DNA from 4 places in the Streptomyces sp. NPDC005899 genome. Region 3 is predicted to be linked to each of the others. Evidence: riboswitches for the same ligand, from Rfam matches in the RefSeq annotation. Region 3 holds a riboswitch; each other region holds the start of a gene.

Region 1 (4,506 bases), on a different contig from region 3:
CCCGACAACCGGGCGGTCCTGGTGTACGAGCCGCTCGAACCGTCCGACGAGGCCGGCGAGCCCGGCGAAGCGTCCGGGGCGGCCACCCCGGACGCCGCCGACGCGCACGAAGGGGCCGACAAGTGACCGACGCCGCCGTGACTGGAGTAGCGATGGAGTTCCACCCGCAGCCGACCGCCGGCGAGGCCAGGCCCTGGGCCTTCCCCGCGCCGGAGCGTGGCGCCCTGCCCAACGGGCTGACCGTGCTGCGCTGCCACCGCCCCGGCCAGCAGGTCGTCGCCGTGGAGATCTTCCTGGACGCGCCGCTGGACGCCGAGCCGGAGGGCCTGGACGGCGTCGCCACGATCATGGCGCGAGCGCTGTCCGAGGGCACGGACAAGCACTCCGCGGAGGAGTTCGCCGCCGAGCTGGAGCGCTGCGGCGCCACCCTGGACGCGCACGCCGACCACCCCGGCCTCCGTGTGTCCCTGGAGGTCCCGGTGTCCCGGCTGGCCAAGGCCCTCGGGCTGGTCGCCGAAGCGCTGCGCGCCCCGGCCTTCGCCGAGAGCGAGATCGAGCGCCTCGTCGGCAACCGGCTCGACGAGATCCCGCACGAGCAGGCCAATCCGGCCAGGCGCGCCGCCAAACAGCTCTCCAAGGCGCTCTTCCCGGCCACGGCCCGGATGTCCCGTCCGCGCCAGGGCACCGAGGAGACGGTGCGCCGGATCGACGCCGCCGCCGTGCGCGCCTTCTTCGACGCGCACGTCCGCCCCTCCACGGCGACGGCCGTCGTCGTCGGCGACCTCACCGGTGTGGACCTGGACGCGCTGCTGGCCGAGACGGTCGGCGACTGGTCGGGCGACGCGGGCCGGGCGCGTCCGGTACCGCCGATCACCGCGGACGACACCGGGCGGGTCGTCATCGTGGACCGGCCCGGCGCCGTACAGACGCAGCTGCTGATCGGCCGGATCGGTGCGGACCGGCACGACAGCGTGTGGCCGGCCCAGGTGCTCGGCACGTACTGCCTCGGCGGCACCCTCACCTCGCGGCTGGACCGGGTGCTGCGCGAGGAGAAGGGCTACACCTACGGGGTCCGGGCCTTCGCGCAGGTGCTGCGTTCGACGGCGCCCGGCTCGTCCTCCGGGGCGACCGGGGCCGCGATGCTCGCCATCAGCGGTTCCGTGGACACGGAGTCCACCGGTCCGGCGCTCCAGGACCTGTGGACGGTCCTGCGGACCCTGGCGGCCGAGGGACTCACCGACGCCGAGCGGGAGACCGCCGTGCAGAACCTCGTCGGGGTGGCCCCGCTGAAGTACGAGACGGCCGCCTCCGTCGCGGGGACCCTCGCCGACCAGGTGGAGCAGCACCTGCCGGACGACTACCAGGCCCGGCTGTACGCGCGCCTGGCCGAGACCGGCACCGTGGAGGCGACCGCCGCGGTGGTCAACGCCTTCCCGGTGGACCGTCTGGTCACCGTCCTCGTCGGGGACGCCGCGCAGATCGCGGATCCCGTCAGGGCGCTGGGCATCGGTGAGGTGTCGGTCGTCAGCGGCTGACCCCTCCGGGCTGACGGGACGGCAGAAAGGGGGCGGGCCCCGGCGAGAGGTGCTCGCCGGGGGCCGCCCCCTTCTGTCCGTTCCTTCCACCCGCTCCCTTTTGTCCGTCTTGAAGGCGTCCGGTGCTGTATGCCCTGTGGGATGTGTGACACGAGGCCGTGTCCGTTTGGTGATCGACAGGGGTCCGGCCTAGCGTCGATCCGGCTGTCCGTCGGACATCTGCCGCGTCCGCGGCGCCGGGCAGCCATCGCCGAGTCCCCGTCAGGCGCGAGCCTGGGGAGCCGGGGACCCACGCAGTCCCTGGGGTGAATCGGATGCCCGTGTCTCACGAGAGGTGCGGGGACCCGTAGGAGACCTTCCTGCTCCGAACCCGTCAGCTAACCCGGTAGGCGAGAAGGAAGGAAAGGATCAGCCCCTCAATGCCGTTCACCCGTGCCACCGGGAAGCACCGTGCCCCGAGCCGCCTGTCGCGCCACAGTGCCCGGGCCGCCGGCATCGCTGCCCTGGCCACCGCCGGCGTCATGGGCGCCACGGCGTCCCCCGCCCTCGCCGCGGAGGCCGAGGCGCCCTCCGTCAGCGACACCGGGCTCACCCAGGCCACTGCCATCGGCACCACCCTCGCCGGCCGGATCGCCGCCCAGGCCGAGGCCCAGCGGCACCAGGCCGACGTCGCGGCGAAGGCCAGGGCGGAGGCCGAGGCGAAGCGCAGGGCCGAGGCCCGCGCCGCGGAGGCGCGTGAGGCGAAGGCGCGGGCCGCCCGCGCCGAGGAGCGTGCCAGGCTCAACGCCTTCCGTCTCCCGGTCGCAGGCTCCTCCGTGACCACCGGCTACCGGTCCGGTGGCGCGCTCTGGTCCTCCGGGAGCCACTCCGGTGTGGACTTCCGCGCGGCCTCCGGCAGCTCCGTCGTCGCGGTCGGCGCCGGTACGGTCGTCGAGGCGGGCTGGGGCGGTGCGTACGGCAACAACATCGTGCTCCGGATGACGGACGGCACGTACACCCAGTACGGCCACCTCTCCTCGATCGGCGTCTCCGTCGGGCAGAGCGTCACCTCGGGCCAGCAGATCGGCCTGTCCGGCTCGACCGGCAACTCCACCGGTCCGCACCTGCACTTCGAGGCGCGGACGACGCCGGAGTACGGCTCGGACATGGACCCCGTCGCCTACCTCCGTGCGCACGGCGTCATGCTCTGACGGCTCCGGCAGCCCTGACGGGTCCGGCATCGCCCGGCACCGCGTCCGCCCTCCAGGCCCCGGCATCCCGCCGGGGCCTTCGGCGTGCCCGGCCGGCGGAGTGGGTCTCGGCCGGCGGCCGAGTCGTACGGCGGGCAGCGAATACAAATGAATTCCGGCTCTCCGTCGGAAATCGCGATGGATTGCAATAGAGTCACAGAACAGGCGTCGGTCGGCCGCGTTCCGCGGGGATCAAGACGGAGGTTCGGACATGCGCATTCCCGCGCATTCGGTATGCACGGCGGTCCGTGACGACATCGTCTCAGGTGTCTTCGAGCGCGGCAGCCGCCTGACCGAAGAGGTGCTCGCGCGCCGCTACGGCGTCTCCCGCGTCCCGGTGCGGGAGGCGCTGCGGACGCTGGAGTCCGAGGGGTTCGTCGTCACCCGCCGGCATGCCGGAGCCTGCGTGGCCGAGCCGACGGAGCAGGAGGCCGCCGACCTGCTGGAGATCCGGATGCTCCTGGAGCCGCTGGGCGCCGCCCGGGCGGCGCAGCGCCGGACCGAGGCGCACCTCAAGGTGCTCCGCGGCCTGGTCAGGCTCGGTCAGGAGCGGGTGCGGCGGGGCGAGGGGGAGGATCTGCGCTCGCTGGGCGGCTGGTTCCACGAGACGCTGGCGCAGGCGTCCGGGAGCCCCGCCCTGATCGCGCTGCTCACCCAGCTCCGGCACAAGATCGCCTGGATGTACACGGTGGAGCGGCCGGTCCGCCCGGCCGACTCGTGGGCCGAGCACGGCGCCATCGTGGACGCCGTGGCCCGCGGTGACGTGGAGAGGGCGAGGCTGCTCGCGGCCCGGCACGCGGAGCAGGCCACCGCCGCGCACCGGTTGCGCCGCACGGACCGGGCGGCGCGCGGGGCGGGAGCGGCGAGGGTGAGTACTTCGCAACATGCCGTAAACACCGCAGGCGTGCGCCATTAACAAAGGCGCCGTATACAAAGAAGGTAATGCGCGCAGGGCTTTCTTTTCGCTGCCCGATCGCGCTATTCATGCCTTTCGGTACCTGCGTTCCCCTTGGGGAATTCGGGAGTGCTTCCGGGAACGGCGGAGCCGCGGCTCCCCGAAGGGGTGCCGCGGCTCGGGCGCTCGATGCGGTCCCGGTGGGAACCGGCCGGTTCAGACGGTCTCGGGAAGCTCCTCGAGACCCTCGGCGACCAGCTTCGCCAGGCGGTCCAGGGCGGCCTCGGCGTTGTCGGCCTCGGAAGCCAGCACGATCTCCTCGCCGCCCTGGGCGCCCAGGCCGAGCACCGCGAGCATGGAGGCCGCGTTGACCGGGTTGCCGTCGGCCTTGGCGATCGTCACAGGAACGCCGGAAGCCGTGGCGGCACGGACGAAGATGGAAGCGGGGCGGGCGTGCAGGCCCTCGGTCCAACCGACGTTGACGCGGCGCTCAGCCATGGTTCTGCCCTTCACGTATCAATGGGTTGTCTAGACCAGTGTCTCATGCGGCGCATGCTGCCGTGCCCGGCTACGGCGCGTCGCCCACCGCCGGGCGACATCACCCAGCGTGCCCCGCCCCCGGACCCGCCGCGACCGGTGTGCCGGGTCGTAGGCTCTGTCCATGGAGCCGACCCCGGAGCAGAGTCCGCACTACGCGTACCCCGACCACTGGGAGGCCGACGTGGTGCTCCGGGACGGTGGCACGGCGCGCATCCGGCCCATCACCACGGACGACGCCGAGCGGCTGGTCAGCTTCTACGAACAGGTCTCCGCCGAGTCGAAGTACTACCGCTTCTTCGCTCCGTAC
Region 2 (4,506 bases), on a different contig from region 3:
CGAGGTACTCACGTGCCCAGAGGATGTCGTCACGCCGCACTTCGAGCGTCCCGCGCTGCACCTGCGGGGGCCACACCTGGTCGGGGTCGGCCGGCACCTCGATGCCCAGGACCTGGGCGGCACGCAGTGCGACCCGGGTGTGTCCCTCGGCCGAGAGGTGCAGCCGGTCGGTGTCCCAGGCACGCCTGTCCTGGACGGACCGCAGGGACCACAGGTCCAGGACCGGGCAGTCGTAGCGGTCGGCGATGGAGCGGACGTGGGCGGTGTACGTGGCGATCTTGCCGCGCAGGTGCCGCAGCACCGGGATGCCACGGGTGTCGAAGCCGGTGGTGACCATCACGGTGCCGACCGCCCGCGTGAGGTCCGCGACCGCGCGCTCGAAGCGTTCGGCCACGTCGTCCGGGTCGGAGCCCGGCCGGATGATGTCGTTGCCGCCCGCGCAGAAGCTGACCAGGTCGGGGGCCAGTTCCTTGGCGCGCGGCACCTGCTCCGCGACTATCTGGTCGAGGAGGCGCCCGCGTACGGCGAGATTGGCGTATCGGAAATGCCCGTGCGGGTCGTCCACCGGTCCGGCCGCCGCGTCGGGTACCGGGAGCTGGTCCGCGAGGAGGACGGCGAAACGGTCCGCCCAGCCGACCAGTCTCCCGTCGGGGCCGGGGTCTCCGACGCCCTCGGTGAAGCTGTCGCCAATCGCTGCGTACGACCCGATGATGCCTCGTTGTGTGTTTCTCGAATCGTCTGCCACAAGGGAATATCCTGCACCCTCGAATGTGACCTACGCGACCGTAATACGGGGTTGACGGGTGGTGAGATAGACCACCCGGTCAGATTTTGGTAAAGCCGGAATAAGAAGAGGGGCGGTGCGCCGCCGCGCACCGCCCCTCTTCCCTGCCGTTCTGCCGGACCACTGCCCGACACGGCCGCCACGCCTCGCGGCTGCGTCAGATGGAGACGCCGTGCGAGCGCAGGTAGGCGATCGGGTCGACGTCCGAGCCGTAGCCCGGGCCGGTGCGGACCTCGAAGTGGAGGTGCGGGCCGGTGGAGTTGCCGGTGGAACCGGAGAGGCCGATCTGCTGGCCGCCGGTGACGGTCTGGCCGGCCGAGACCTCGAGCGAGGACAGGTGGGCGTACTGGGAGTACATGCCGTCGCTGTGCTGGATGACGATCTCGTTGCCGTACGCACCGCTCCAGCCGGCCGAGACCACGGTGCCGGGGCCGATGGACCGGACGCTCGTGCCGGAGGCCGCCTGGAAGTCGGAGCCGGTGTGGTAACCGCTGGACCAGCTGGAACCGGCGGCGTGGTACTGGGTGGTGACGCCGGCGCCCGCCACCGGGGTGGTGTAGCCGGAGCCGTTGCTCTCGTCCGTCGCCGCGGAGGCGGCGGTGGCGTCGGCGGTCTTCTCCGCCGGGGCGGCGGCCTTGGGCGCCGCGGCCTTCGGGGCGGGCTCGGACGGAGCCGGCTTCGCGGGCGCGGCCTTCTCGGCGGGGGCCGACGCCTTGGCGCCGAGGATCAGCTTCATGCCCGGGAGGATCAGGCTCGGGTTGTCGCCGACGACCTCGCGGTTGTCCTTGTACAGCTTCTGCCAGCCGCCCTCGACCTTCTGCTCGGCCGCGATCTTCGACAGGTAGTCACCGGAGACCACGGAGTAGGTCGTGGGGGCGCTCTGCTTCTTCGCCACCGACGCGGTCGGGGCGGCCTGGGCCGCCGCGGCTGCCGGCTTGACGGCCGGGGCGGCCTGCTCCGCCGCGTTGGCGCCCGTGGCGCCGATCAGCGGAAGGGCGAGGACGGCGCCGCCGGCCCCCGCGGCGATGACGCCACGCGAGATCGGCCCGGTCTTCGTACGGCGGTGCTTACCCTTTGCGGGCATGGTGCTTTCCTCTCCGGCGCCTGCGAGGTGAGCTGTCGGGTGCGGACTGGAGATGCCCGGCCGCGGTGGACGCGACTTGACCCCGAGCCGTCCCGGATCCCTCCGGTCGGCGGCTTACCTGGTTCCCCCGCTCCTGCCACACGTGAGTCGGTGCGGATTCCGGGCGGCGGCAGGATTAGGCGTTCCGTCCGGATTGACGGTGACCGTAAGCGAGTCGGGACGTGGGGAACAAGCCGTCTCCCGCCGACCGGAATGAGCGCTTCATTTCCGCTTCCGAATTCCGGTCACACTCCGTGGATTACCGATCTTGGCTTTCCGCGCGGCATCGGGAATACCCGTCCGCAGTTCCGCCACACACCGTCACGGATATGATCCCGGTCACCTGGGGCCACCCATCTCCCGCATAAGAACGGCATGTTCTACTAAAAGCACCAATACGGACATGTCGCACGCGGCCTTCAGACGCTCCGGACCGGGAGGCCGTGCGCGGGCCGAGGTCACCAAGTTGCTGGATGCACCCATGTCGTATCGTCGCGAGCGTGCCCTTCGCCGGCGAGCGGCGCCGGCGCCAGACACTTCAGGAGTCCTTGTGACGCAGCTGCCAGAGGTTCCGCCGACGGACATCGAACTCACGGGTGTCCGCAACTTCCGCGACGTGGGCGGTCTGCCGACCGTCGACGGCCGGAGGGTGCGCCTCGGGCGCCTCTACCGCAGCGGTCACCTGGCACACGCCACCGAGGCGGACGCCGCGTTCCTCGCCGGCCTCGGCCTGCACACGGTGTTCGACTTCCGCAACGCCGCCGACCGCAAGCTCGACGGAGACGATGTGGAGTTGCCGGGCGTCCGGAATGTCAGCATTCCGCTCTCCGACCCGGCCGACGGCGCCGAGTTCTGGCGCCTGGTGCGGGACGGGGACATCCAGCAGCTGCGCTCGATCCTCGCCGACGGCAAGGGCACGGCGCGCATGATCGCCTCGTACCGGGCCATCATCACGGACCGCACCGCCGAGCACAGCCGCGTGCTGCACGCACTGGCACGGGACAGCGTGCCAGCGCTCATGCACTGCGCCGCCGGCAAGGACCGGGCCGGGCTGTCGATCGCCGTCTCGCTGCTGGCCGTCGGTGTGGAGGAGGAAGCCATCGAGGCGGACTACCTCAAGTCCAACGACGCGCACCGCCGCTACCGCATCAAGCGCAGCGACACCTCGTCCGTGGGGATGTCGCAGGAGGTGCTGGAGCTTCTGAATCCGCTGTTCGGCGCGCACCCGGAGTACCTCGCCGCCGCCTTCACCACGATCCGGGAGACCTGGGGCAGCACGGACCGCTACCTCCAGGAGGGCCTGAAGCTGTCCGCGGAGACCCGCGAGAGGCTGCGTGAACGGCTCCTCGAGGACGCGTAGGGAACACATCGCTCCCCCGGTCCGCACCGCGCACCCTGTCGGCGCCGAGCCCCGATCCGCCCGTCGTCCGCCTGTGCTCGCGCTCAGGCGGCGGCCGGTCGGGGCCGGCCCGGTCAGCCCTTGCCCGCCACGGTGAACAGGAGGAAGAGGAACGCGGCGACGACGTGCCCGGCCACCAGGTAGGCGAACAGCCGGATGATGACGCCCCGGGGCATCTTGCGCTCCTGGGTGTCCTGCCCCTGCGGCCGGCGCGGCGTCAGTGGGTCGTAGTGCTCCGAGTCGGACATGGGGTTCCTTCCTTGCGGCCACGTGGCCGGGGGCTTCCGGGCGGGGCCCGTCGGAGGTCAGAAGCGCTGGGGTCCGCCGCCCAGGCACAGTTCGGCGGTGGGGCTCTGCAGCAGCGTGTGGACGAAGAGGAGCTGGGCACCCCCGCGGGCGAGTGCCGCGATCCGGTGCGGCGTGAGCGAGTCGAAGTGCGCGCTGTCGCCGGGCCCGAGGTCGTGCACGGTCTCGCCGAGCACGACCCTCAGCCGGCCGTCCAGGGCGTACAGCCACTCCTCGCCGGGATGGACGCGGACCAGGTCGCCCTGGGTGCCGTACGGCACGTGGACCCGCAGCGCCTGCATGGCGCGGCCGGAGCCGCCCGCCTGGCGGTACAGCCAGCCGTCGGCCTCGGCGCCCGCTCCCCCGAGCGGTCCGCCCCGGACGATCGCGTCACGTTCGGGCGGCATCTCACCGAGCAGCTCGGAGACCGTCGTACCGTAGATTCTGGCGAGGCCGAGCAGCATGGGCAGCGAAGGCTGGCGGTTGCCGGTCTCCAGCCGGGACAGGTGGGCCGGGGAGAGCCCGGCCCGCCGGGCGGCGCCCTCCAGGGTGAGGCCCCGGTTGCGGCGCAGGTCACGCAGGCGGGGCGCGATACCCGGCAGCTCTGTGTGCGGTCCTGCCTCTGGAGGGTTCATGCCTCCATTGAGCCAGCGTCTTTCCTCACAGGCAACTTTCTTACCTACGAGGCAAAACGCGGCGCCGGAGCCACGGACCGCACCGGACCCACCACCGGACCGGCACCCACCACCGCCCGCCACCGCCCACCGGCTCAGGACGGGGGCACGGGCCGGCGCACTCCGAGGGACCAGGACCACTCAGCGGTGGCGCGGAGCGGGCGCGGGGGCCCGTCAGCCACTGACCGCCTGCTTCACCAACGTCCGCCCGAAGTCCCACATCAGTCCGCCACCGTTGTGC
Region 3 (4,506 bases):
GACCAGGGGGTACGCGGAGACGAGCTCCTCGTAGTACTCGGTCATCTCGGCGGCCGAGCGGGACTTGCCCTCGAACTCGTAGACGCCGTCCTTGTAGAACTCGGACGCGGCGACGTCCAGCGCGAGCGCGACGTCGCGGCCGGGGACGTAACCGGCCTCCTTGACGGCCTCGAGGATGAGGTCGAGGGCTGCGCGGTTGGACTCGAGGTTCGGCGCGAAGCCGCCCTCGTCACCGAGACCGGTGGACAGGCCCTTGGTCTTCAGGACCTTCTTCAGCGTGTGGTAGATCTCCGCACCCCAGCGCAGGGCCTCGGAGAAGGACTCGGCGCCGATCGGCGCGATCATGAACTCCTGGATGTCCACGTTGGAGTCGGCGTGCGAGCCGCCGTTCAGGATGTTCATCATCGGAACGGGCAGCAGGTGCGCGTTCGGGCCACCGAGGTAGCGGAAGAGCGGGAGGTCGGATGCCTCGGAAGCCGCGTGGGCCACGGCGAGCGAGACGCCGAGGATGGCGTTGGCGCCGAGCGAGCCCTTGTTCTCCGTGGCGTCCAGGTCGAACATCGCCTGGTCGATGAGGCGCTGCTCGGTGGCGTCGTACCCGACGAGCTCCGGGCCGATCTGCTCGATCACGGCGAGGACGGCCTTCTCGACGCCCTTGCCGTGGTAGCGGTTGGGGTCACCGTCGCGAAGCTCGATGGCTTCGAACGCGCCGGTGGAGGCGCCGGACGGAACAGCAGCACGTCCCGTGCTGCCGTCGTCGAGGCCGACCTCGACCTCGACCGTGGGGTTGCCCCGGGAGTCGAGGATTTCCCTGGCTACGACGACGTCGATGGACGGCACGAGGCATCTCCTTCTGGGATATGACACTGGATGTGCAGGGTCACTGTGGCCTTGCGACACGAGCCTAACCGGCCCGGCCCGCTCCGTCGGCCGACCGCCCGTCCCCTGGGACGAAAAAGGACCCAAGAGCCTGCATTCCGGGCGAATCTCCAGAAATTTACTGGCCAGTAACTACAAAGGTTGAACGCTCACCGGCATCGCCGGCCCTCCGCGGACCCGTGGACGCGCCCCGGCCCGGCGCACACGGGGGGTGTGAGCGCGCCGGGCCGGGGAGCACTTCGGGTGCCGACGGGCACCCTCGTCCCGGAGGGAGGAGAGCTCCGGGACTACTTCAGGTGGAGCTGCTGACCCGGGAAGATCAGGTCGGCCTTCTGGACGATGTCGTCGTTCAGCGTGAACAGCTTGTGCCAGCCGCCCTTGACGTTCTCCGCAGCGGCGATCTTGCTGAGGGTGTCGCCGGTCTTCACCTTGTACTCGCCGTCACCCTTCGCGACCTTGCCGCCGGTCGGGGTGGTGACGGTCTTCTCGGCCTCGGGGGCCGTGCGCTTCTCGCTGCGCGTGGTGGGCTGCTCGGCCTTGCGCTCCGGCGCGGCCTGCGGGGCCGTGTCGCCGTTCTTCGCGGAGCCGGTGTCGACACCCGGGTCCACGCCGTCGTTCGTCAGACCGCCGGCTCCCGCGCAGGCCCAGGCACCCGGGCCCTGCATGGCGAGAAGCTTCTCGGCGGTGGCTATCTGCTGGCTCTTGGTGGCCAGGTCGGCCCGGGAGGCGTACTGCGTACCGCCGGCGGCCGCCCAGCTGGACGCCGAGAACTGCAGGCCGCCGTAGTAGCCGTTGCCGGTGTTGATGGACCAGTTGCCACCGGACTCGCACTGCGCGACGGCGTCCCACGTGGAGACGGAGGCGGCGGAGGCGCCCGTCGCACCCATCAGCGGGACGGCGACGGCGGCGCCGGCGACTGTGGCCAGGGTGGCGACACGGACGGCCTTGGACGAGCGGCGGTGCTTGGCCTTGCTGGAAAGCAGCATGGTTCTCCTCACCGACGCCTACGAGGTGAGCTGTCGGGTTCGGGCTGTGAGTCGCCCGGTCGCCCGCTGTGGCAGGCGACTTCACCCCAAGCCGGTCCTGACCGTCTCTCGACGGCCGGGCACGGCACTTACCTGGGTCCCCCGCTCCTGCCTACGGCGCTTTACGCGTCTGTCCCCTTCGGCCGACGGCAGGATTCGGCGTGACGGTCGAAGGTGCCCGCGGTGCGAGCGGTTACGACCGTAAACACAGGCAACCCCGACATTCAAAGATGGACATAACGGGTTATCAGCGCGAACCGCCCTCGCAAGGTCAATCGTTTCCGCAGGTCGGAGGCGATCTGAGCCGAGCGGGCGGCCGTGGTGCGCCAGTTGAAGCAAAGAGACCCATGTCTCACTTACGCATAAGTGGACATAGGCCTCTGAACTACCCCCGTTTTCGGGGTGTTTTCCCGTTTTCGATCAGTCGCCGGCGGGGGACCCCGCGCCGGTCTCCGCCCCGGTCTTCGCGCTTGCCTCCGTGTCCGCGGTGGCGGAGTCCGCCGCCTCGTGGACCCCGAGGTCGAGATCCTGGCCCGGGAGGATGAGGTCGGGGTCGGAGCCCAGCTCGTCCTTGTTGGCCTCGTAGAGAGCGGGCCAGCCGCCGGGCAGCTCCTGCGCGTCGGCGATCGCCCAGAGGTTGTCGCCCTCGCGGACGGTGTACGTGCCACCGAGGCCCGCCGCCGCGCCCTTGCGCGCCTCGGCGTCACCGCGCGAGGCGTGCCGGCCGGACTCGCGGTCGCTCTCCGCACCCGTCCCGGCGCTCGCCTCGGGAGCCGGGGTGCCGCGGTGCTTGCCGCCCGTCACATCCTCGCCCCGTGCGGCTCCGGCGTCGGCGGAGGCGTCGGGCGAGGGGGTGGCGGAGGGGGACGACGCAGGAGAGCCGGCACTGCCGGACGCCTCGGCACCCGCGGCCTTGCCGCCCTCGGCACCCTCTCCGTCCCGCTCCCCCGCGCCGGCGTCACCCTTCGCGCCCGATGCGCCCGACCTGTCCGCCTTGCCGGTCCCGTCCGATGCCGCCGGCACGGACGTGTCCGAGGGACTCGCGGAGTCCGCCGGTGCGGCGCTCGGGTCACCGCCCGGGTCGACGCCCGGCAGCGAGTCGTCCATCGCCAGACCGGAGATCACCGCACAGCTGGGCCACGCCTGCGGCCCCTTGGCGTCCAGCATCTTCTCGGCGACCGCGATCTGCTGCGAGCGGCTGGCGAGGTCGGCCCGCGCCGCGTACGCCGTGCCGCCGTAGGCCGACCAGGTGTCCTGCGAGAACTGCAGGCCGCCGTAGTAGCCGTTGCCGAGGTCGGCGCTCCACATGCCACCGCTCTCGCACTCGGCGACCCGGTCCCAGGTCGACGCCTCGGCGGCGTGCGCACCTGCCGCACCGAGCAGCGGGATGGCGATGGCCGATCCCGTCACGCCCGCGGCGACGACGATGGCGGGTGCCTGACGAGGGCGACGGTGTCTGCCGTTCGCGGAGCCCATGGGATTGCCTTCCGTGTGACTGACATGTGACGGGTGAGTCGAACGGTGAACCTAGCCGCACTCGAACGTGTGTCACAAGTCGATGCAGGGGAGATCACGTGAAAGTCACGGAGTTGACAGACTGTCACCTTCGGTGCCCTTTTGTCCGGGATCGAACTCCACGGGCAGAGTGCGCAGTCCGCGCATGATGAGCCCGCCGCGCCACCGCACGTCGTCGGCTTCCGGAGCGAGCCGCAGGTCAGGAAGTCGCCTCAGCAGGGTGGCCAGCGCCGTCCGCCCCTCCAGACGGGCCAGCGGCGCTCCCAGGCAGTAGTGGATCCCGTGGCCGTACCCGAGGTGCTGATTGTCACTCCGCGCGAGGTCCAGGACGTCCGCGTCCCGGAAGCGCTCCGGGTCGCGGTCCGCGGCCGCCAGCACCACGAGGACAGGGTCCCCGACCCCGATGTCCTGCCCTCCGAGGGTCACGGGCTCGGTCGCGTACCGCCAGGTGGCCAGCTCCACCGGACCGTCGTACCGCAGCAGTTCCTCGATGCCGGTGGCCAGCAGCCCCTCCTCGCCCGCGGCGAGGGAGCGCTGCAGCCGTCCGCGCTGCTCCGGATCGCGCAACAGGGCGTAGGTGCCGTTGCCGATCAGATTCACGGTCGTCTCGAAACCGGCGAAGAGGAGGATGAACGCCATCGCCGCGGCCTCGTTCTCGGTGAGGTGCTCACCGTGGTCGCTCGCCCGGATGAGCCCCGAGATCAGGTCGTCACCGGGATCCTCCCTCTTGCGGTGGATGAGTTCGGCGAGGTATCCGCGCATCTTCTTGACCGACCTGGCGACCCCGCCGCGCGGACCGCCACCGTGACGGATCATCATGCCCGCCCAGTCGCGGAAGTCGTCCTGGTCCTCCGGCGGCACTCCCAGCAGGTCGCAGATCGCGTAGATGGGGAGCGGGAAGGCGAAGTCGTGGATGAGGTCCGCCTTGCCCTCCTCGACGAAGGAGTCGATGAGCCTGTCGGTCAGCTCCTGCACGCGCGGGGCGAACTCGGCGACCCGGCGCGGTGTGAAGGCCTTGGAGACGAGCCGGCGCAGCCGGGTGTGGTCCGGCGGGTCGATGTTGAGCAGATGCGTCATCAGCTCCGCC
Region 4 (4,506 bases), on a different contig from region 3:
AGTCCGACGCGTTCGCCGCCTCGGAGTTCCCCTTCGGCCGCCGGTACGACCGGGTCGTGGCCCTGACCCGCTCGGGGACGACGACGGAGGTGCTCGACCTGCTGCTCCGGCTGCGCGGGACCACGGCCACCCTGGCGGTGACGGCCGACCCCGCCGCCCCGGTCGTGCAGGCCGCCGACGAGGTGGTCGTGCTCGACTTCGCCGACGAACGGTCGGTCGTGCAGACCCGGTTCGCCACGACGGCCCTGACCCTCTTCCGGGCCCACCTCGGGCTGCACCGCGAGGAGGCCGTGCGGGACGCGGAGACCGCGCTGGCCGAGCCGCTGCCCGAAGGACTGGCGGCGTGCACCCAGTTCAGCTTCCTGGGCCGGGGGTGGACGGTGGGGCTGGCCAACGAGGCGGCGCTCAAGATGAAGGAGGCGTCGCTGTCCTGGACGGAGTCGTATCCGGCGATGGAGTACCGCCACGGCCCCATCAGTATCGCCACGGCCGGGACGGCCACCTGGATGTTCGGCACCGCACCGCGGGGCTTGGCCGAGCAGGTGCGGGCGACCGGTGCCCGCTGGGTGGAGAGCGGCCTGGACCCGCTGGCGGATCTGGTCAGGGTGCAGCGGCTCGCGATCGCCCGGGCACTCGCCCAGGGCCTCGATCCGGACCGGCCCCGCCACCTGACCCGGTCGGTGGTCCTCGGTGGAGCGGCCGGCGCCTGACTTCACGTACGGACGCGGGTGCCGGGCGGGCGGGGCCCGGCACCCGCGTCACGCGACCGGGTCAGGCCTCGTCGAAGTGGGCGTCGAGCGCCGCGTCGAGGTCCGCGGTCCACTGCGCGAGGCTGCTCCGGGCCGCCGCCTCGACCTCCGCGTTGAACCACCGGCGGCTCGACAGGTGGACGGTGACGGTGAACCGGCGCCCGAAGCGGGCGGTCTTGACCTCGACAGCGCCGATCTCGGACCAGTCGAACTCCGCCTCCTGGTCGTCCAGCGTGAACCGGACACCGTCCCGGTCGACCCGGATGGACCCGCGCCGGTCACTGACCTCGAAGACGGGCCCTTCCGCCGCGGGCTCCGCCTCTGCGGGGTCCGCGTCGCGCCCTGCCGCAGAGCCGTCGGCGTCCTCCCGATCCGCCGGGTCGTCCGCCGCGGCCCTCTCGGTGGACTCCCGCGCCTCGTCACCGGCAGCCGCGGCGTCAGCCGGGCTCCGCGACCCGGCGGGCACGTCGGCTCCCTCGGGCGCCTTCTCCGCTTCCTCCTCCGTCCGCGCGGGGGCAGGGGCCGTCAGGCCGGGGATGTACGCCGGGTCCGTGCCCGCGGCGAACGCTGGCTTCGTGTTGGAATCTATGCGCTGCTCCACGGCGGGCAGTATGGACGACGAACCTGTACGTGACCAGTCGCCCGGGAGCCGGGGGCCCAGGACACGTACGCCCGCACCCCGTGCGGGCACTGCGGCCGACGTCCGCTCCGGGCGGCGTGCACAGCCTTCCCGTCGTCCCGCGCACGCGAAGACGGGTGGTGCGGGCCCGTCAGAACCCGCACCACCCGTCAGACGCGGTGGTCCGCTGTCACGCGGTCACTGCTCAGTAGGCACCGAACACGTTGTCGATCGAGCCGTACCGGTCGGCCGCGTAGTTGCACGCTGCCGTGATGTTGGCGACCGGGTCGTAGCTGTCCATCGACGTACCGGGCACGTGGTAGGCCTGGAACGTGGGGTCGATGACCTGGAGCAGCCCCTTGGAGGGGACTCCGTTGATCGCGTTGATGTCCCAGTTGTTGATGGCCAGCGGGTTGCCCGAGGACTCGCGCATGATGTTGCGGTGGATGCCCTCGTAGGTGCCGGGGATGCCGTGCTCGGCCATGACGGCCAGCGACTCCTTGATCCAGCCGTCGAGGTCGTTCGTGTACGCGACCGGTTCGGCGGCTACGGCCTCGGTGGCGACGGCGGCCGGCGCACCCTGCGCGGCGAGCTCCGTGGTCCGCTCGGAGCGGTCCGCGCGGTCGGTGCTCCGCTCGGCGCCGTCCGGGGAGGCGGAGGTGGCGGAATCGGCCTCGGCCGCGTTTCCGGCCTTCTTCCCGTCCTTACCCGCGGCGTCCGCCGCATTACCGGAGGACTTGGCGCCGATGGTCAGCTTCAGGCCGGGGTGAATCAGGTCCGGGTTACCGCCGACAGCCTTTCGGTTGCCGTTGTACAGCTCCTGCCAGCCACCGCTCACGGAATGGTCACGGGCGATCTTGGAAAGGGAATCACCCAAGATCACGGAATAGGTGACGGGTGCGGACTTGTGTGCGGCAATTTCCTTGCCGGACACGGAAGTCGACGTCGTCGCCTTTTCCACGGCCACCGGGTGCGCCGGTGCGGCGGACGCTCCGGTCGCGCCGATCACGGGGAGGGCGAGGGCGGCCCCACCCGTGCTCACGGCGATGATGCCGCGGGTGAGCGAACTGGCCCTGGAACGACGGTGCTTGGACTTTGCGGGCATGCTGAATTCCTCTCCGTCGCCTGCGAAGTGAGCTGTCGGGTTCGGGCTGGAGATGCCCGGCCGCATGCGAATGCGACTTCACCCCGAGCCGTTCCGGATACCGGATCGGCGCTTACCTGGGTCCCCCGCTCCTGCCGTACGAGATGTGGTCGGGTTCCCGGACGGCGGCAGGATTCGGCGTTCCATCCGGAGTGATGGTGACCGTAGGCGAGAAATGCCGAAAGGAACAAGCCCCGAATTCGTGATCACAATTCACAGGCAAGATCAATTCATGCGCATTCATGTAACCGACCCCACACGCCACTCTCAACTTCTCTGGGGCGCAAGGGAACCGGGTGGGGCGTGACAGCGTCCCGGACGCGTGGGGTGACGCTGGTCACGGCGCCCGATAAGGGCGATTTGCGCCGCGCGGCGACAGCGAGGCCCTCGACAACACCCGTATGGAAATTAAGGTATTAACTCAAGAAAGAACCTAAATCGGGCATACGACTCAGTTGCCTCAAGTGTGGGCATACCGAGGGTCGTCGCGTGGAACGCGTCTCCGTATGACCGAAAGCGTGAACCCCGACCTCTCGAAGCCACGGATCACCGTCCTGCCCGTCCAGCCCGGGGACCCGCCCTTCCGCATCGTCGAGATCGACGGCGAGGTCGTCGGCGGGGCGGCCTCGATGACGGACGTGCTGCTCGCCGCTTCGGCCGCCGGTATCACCGTCCACGACCTCGACGACCCGGCCGTCGTGCGGTGGGTGGGCGGCGGCAAGCTCACCTGGAGGCGTCATTGAGCCCGGGGCCCCGGCCGCCGGAGCCGGGGCCCCGTGAGCACGTCATGACCCGGTGGCCGGCTCGGGCCGGTGGCACGTCGGGGGTTGGCCCCGACGGTCCCGGCCCTGCCGTGGCTTCGGCTCAGCCGGCCATCGGCGCACCCGTCCAGGGGTCGAGGCCGGCTCCACGGCGGGCCCGCTGCACGGCCCGGCTGACGAACGTGTGGGGGCGCGTCCGCGCCGTGCCGTCCACGGTCACCGGTGACATGTCGAAGCCGCCGGTCAGCAGTCTGCGCAGGAACTCGGCCATCCCGAAGCGGTACAGCGCGAAAGCGGGCGCGGAGCGGTCTCCGCAGACCACCACGGGCCAGCGGTCGGGGTCCTCGTCCATCGTCAGCCAGCACAGGACGGCGGCCTCGGCGGTAGCCCCCCAGGCGAGCAGGGAACCGGGGTCGAGCAGCAGGTCCGGGCCGGCGGGATCGGCCCACACCTCGTCGGCCTCCGCCCTCCACACCTGCCGTACGGCGACGGTCCGCTCGGCCATGGCGTCGGGCGTCCGTTCCCCCTCCCCGGCGTCCACGGGCAGCGGGCGGTGGACGACGATCGCGTCGTCCACCGAGCCCTCCCCGTAGGCCCGCATGAAGGCCTTGTAGTCCGCCGGGAAGCGGGCACCCCAGCGGGCTTCGGCCACCGCCCAGTCGACCTGCTCGTCGATTCCGTACGTGGTCGGCAGCAAGGGCCCGAGGGCCTCGATGGGCCCCGGTAACGCCGGCCGCCCTCGTCCCGCGCTCCGCCCGATCCGCCGGGTCCGCGGAATCCAGCCGCTCATGCCCCGTACCCGCACCTGGCGACTCCCGCCTGTCCACGGGAGGACCCGCTCCTCCCACAGAATCCAGCGATACGCAGGTCCCATGCATCACACCGCCGCGAGGGCGGGCGGCGGGAGCACCGGCCGGGCCGCGCGCCGAGGCGGTGGGGCGGGCCACCGCGCGAACCCCCGGCCCGCGCCGTCAGGGGGCGCCGCCGGAGGCACACCGTCAGTCCATCAGGCCGGCGGCGACCGTCGCCCCCAGCTCCCAGCAGGCCTCGACGTCCGCCTTTCCCGGCTCGCCGGTGACGGTCACGACATCGGCCGCACGGCGCCATCCCAGGCCCGTGGTGATCGACTCGACGCCCCGCACGGCACCGGTGACGTCGTTTCCCCCGTGCACGTAGTAGCCGAAGGGCCGCCCGCGCGTCTCGTCCAGGCACGGGTAGTAGACCTGGTCGAAG

What was found. A riboswitch is a leader RNA that binds a small molecule or an ion and turns the genes downstream of it on or off. The one in region 3 is predicted to bind cyclic di-AMP.
Region 1: linked by a shared signal. The riboswitch ahead of ABZ371_RS14410 (M23 family metallopeptidase) and the one ahead of ABZ371_RS05630 (transglycosylase family protein) in region 3 are both predicted to bind cyclic di-AMP.
Region 2: linked by a shared signal. The riboswitch ahead of ABZ371_RS22905 (LysM peptidoglycan-binding domain-containing M23 family metallopeptidase) and the one ahead of ABZ371_RS05630 (transglycosylase family protein) in region 3 are both predicted to bind cyclic di-AMP.
Region 4: linked by a shared signal. The riboswitch ahead of ABZ371_RS22065 (transglycosylase SLT domain-containing protein) and the one ahead of ABZ371_RS05630 (transglycosylase family protein) in region 3 are both predicted to bind cyclic di-AMP.

Annotation. Positions count from the first base shown of each region.
Region 1 covers NZ_JBEXWB010000100.1:11,734-16,239, forward strand. Annotated here, with positions in the region: gene ABZ371_RS14400 (pitrilysin family protein) at 1-126, shown strand, start outside; gene ABZ371_RS14405 (pitrilysin family protein) at 153-1,535, shown strand; cyclic di-AMP (ydaO/yuaA leader) riboswitch at 1,774-1,941, shown strand; gene ABZ371_RS14410 (M23 family metallopeptidase) at 1,955-2,725, shown strand; gene ABZ371_RS14415 (GntR family transcriptional regulator) at 2,976-3,680, shown strand; gene ABZ371_RS14420 (HPr family phosphocarrier protein) at 3,876-4,157, opposite strand; partial or broken gene ABZ371_RS14425 (GNAT family N-acetyltransferase) at 4,321-4,506, shown strand, end outside.
Region 2 covers NZ_JBEXWB010000235.1:209-4,714, forward strand. Annotated here, with positions in the region: gene ABZ371_RS22900 (SGNH/GDSL hydrolase family protein) at 1-745, opposite strand, end outside; gene ABZ371_RS22905 (LysM peptidoglycan-binding domain-containing M23 family metallopeptidase) at 942-1,868, opposite strand; cyclic di-AMP (ydaO/yuaA leader) riboswitch at 1,871-2,031, opposite strand; gene ABZ371_RS22910 (tyrosine-protein phosphatase) at 2,458-3,267, shown strand; gene ABZ371_RS22915 (DUF6126 family protein) at 3,381-3,554, opposite strand; gene ABZ371_RS22920 (XRE family transcriptional regulator) at 3,612-4,226, opposite strand; gene ABZ371_RS22925 (aspartate aminotransferase family protein) at 4,440-4,506, opposite strand, start outside.
Region 3 covers NZ_JBEXWB010000024.1:22,275-26,780, forward strand. Annotated here, with positions in the region: gene eno (phosphopyruvate hydratase) at 1-840, opposite strand, end outside; gene ABZ371_RS05630 (transglycosylase family protein) at 1,167-1,865, opposite strand; cyclic di-AMP (ydaO/yuaA leader) riboswitch at 1,866-2,034, opposite strand; gene ABZ371_RS05635 (transglycosylase family protein) at 2,325-3,380, opposite strand; gene ABZ371_RS05640 (cytochrome P450) at 3,486-4,506, opposite strand, start outside.
Region 4 covers NZ_JBEXWB010000219.1:2,294-6,799, reverse strand. Annotated here, with positions in the region: gene ABZ371_RS22075 (SIS domain-containing protein) at 1-710, shown strand, start outside; gene ABZ371_RS22070 (hypothetical protein) at 772-1,350, opposite strand; gene ABZ371_RS22065 (transglycosylase SLT domain-containing protein) at 1,574-2,473, opposite strand; cyclic di-AMP (ydaO/yuaA leader) riboswitch at 2,478-2,663, opposite strand; gene ABZ371_RS22060 (hypothetical protein) at 3,019-3,255, shown strand; gene ABZ371_RS22055 (SMI1/KNR4 family protein) at 3,377-3,970, opposite strand; gene ABZ371_RS22050 (NAD(P)H-dependent oxidoreductase) at 4,272-4,506, opposite strand, start outside.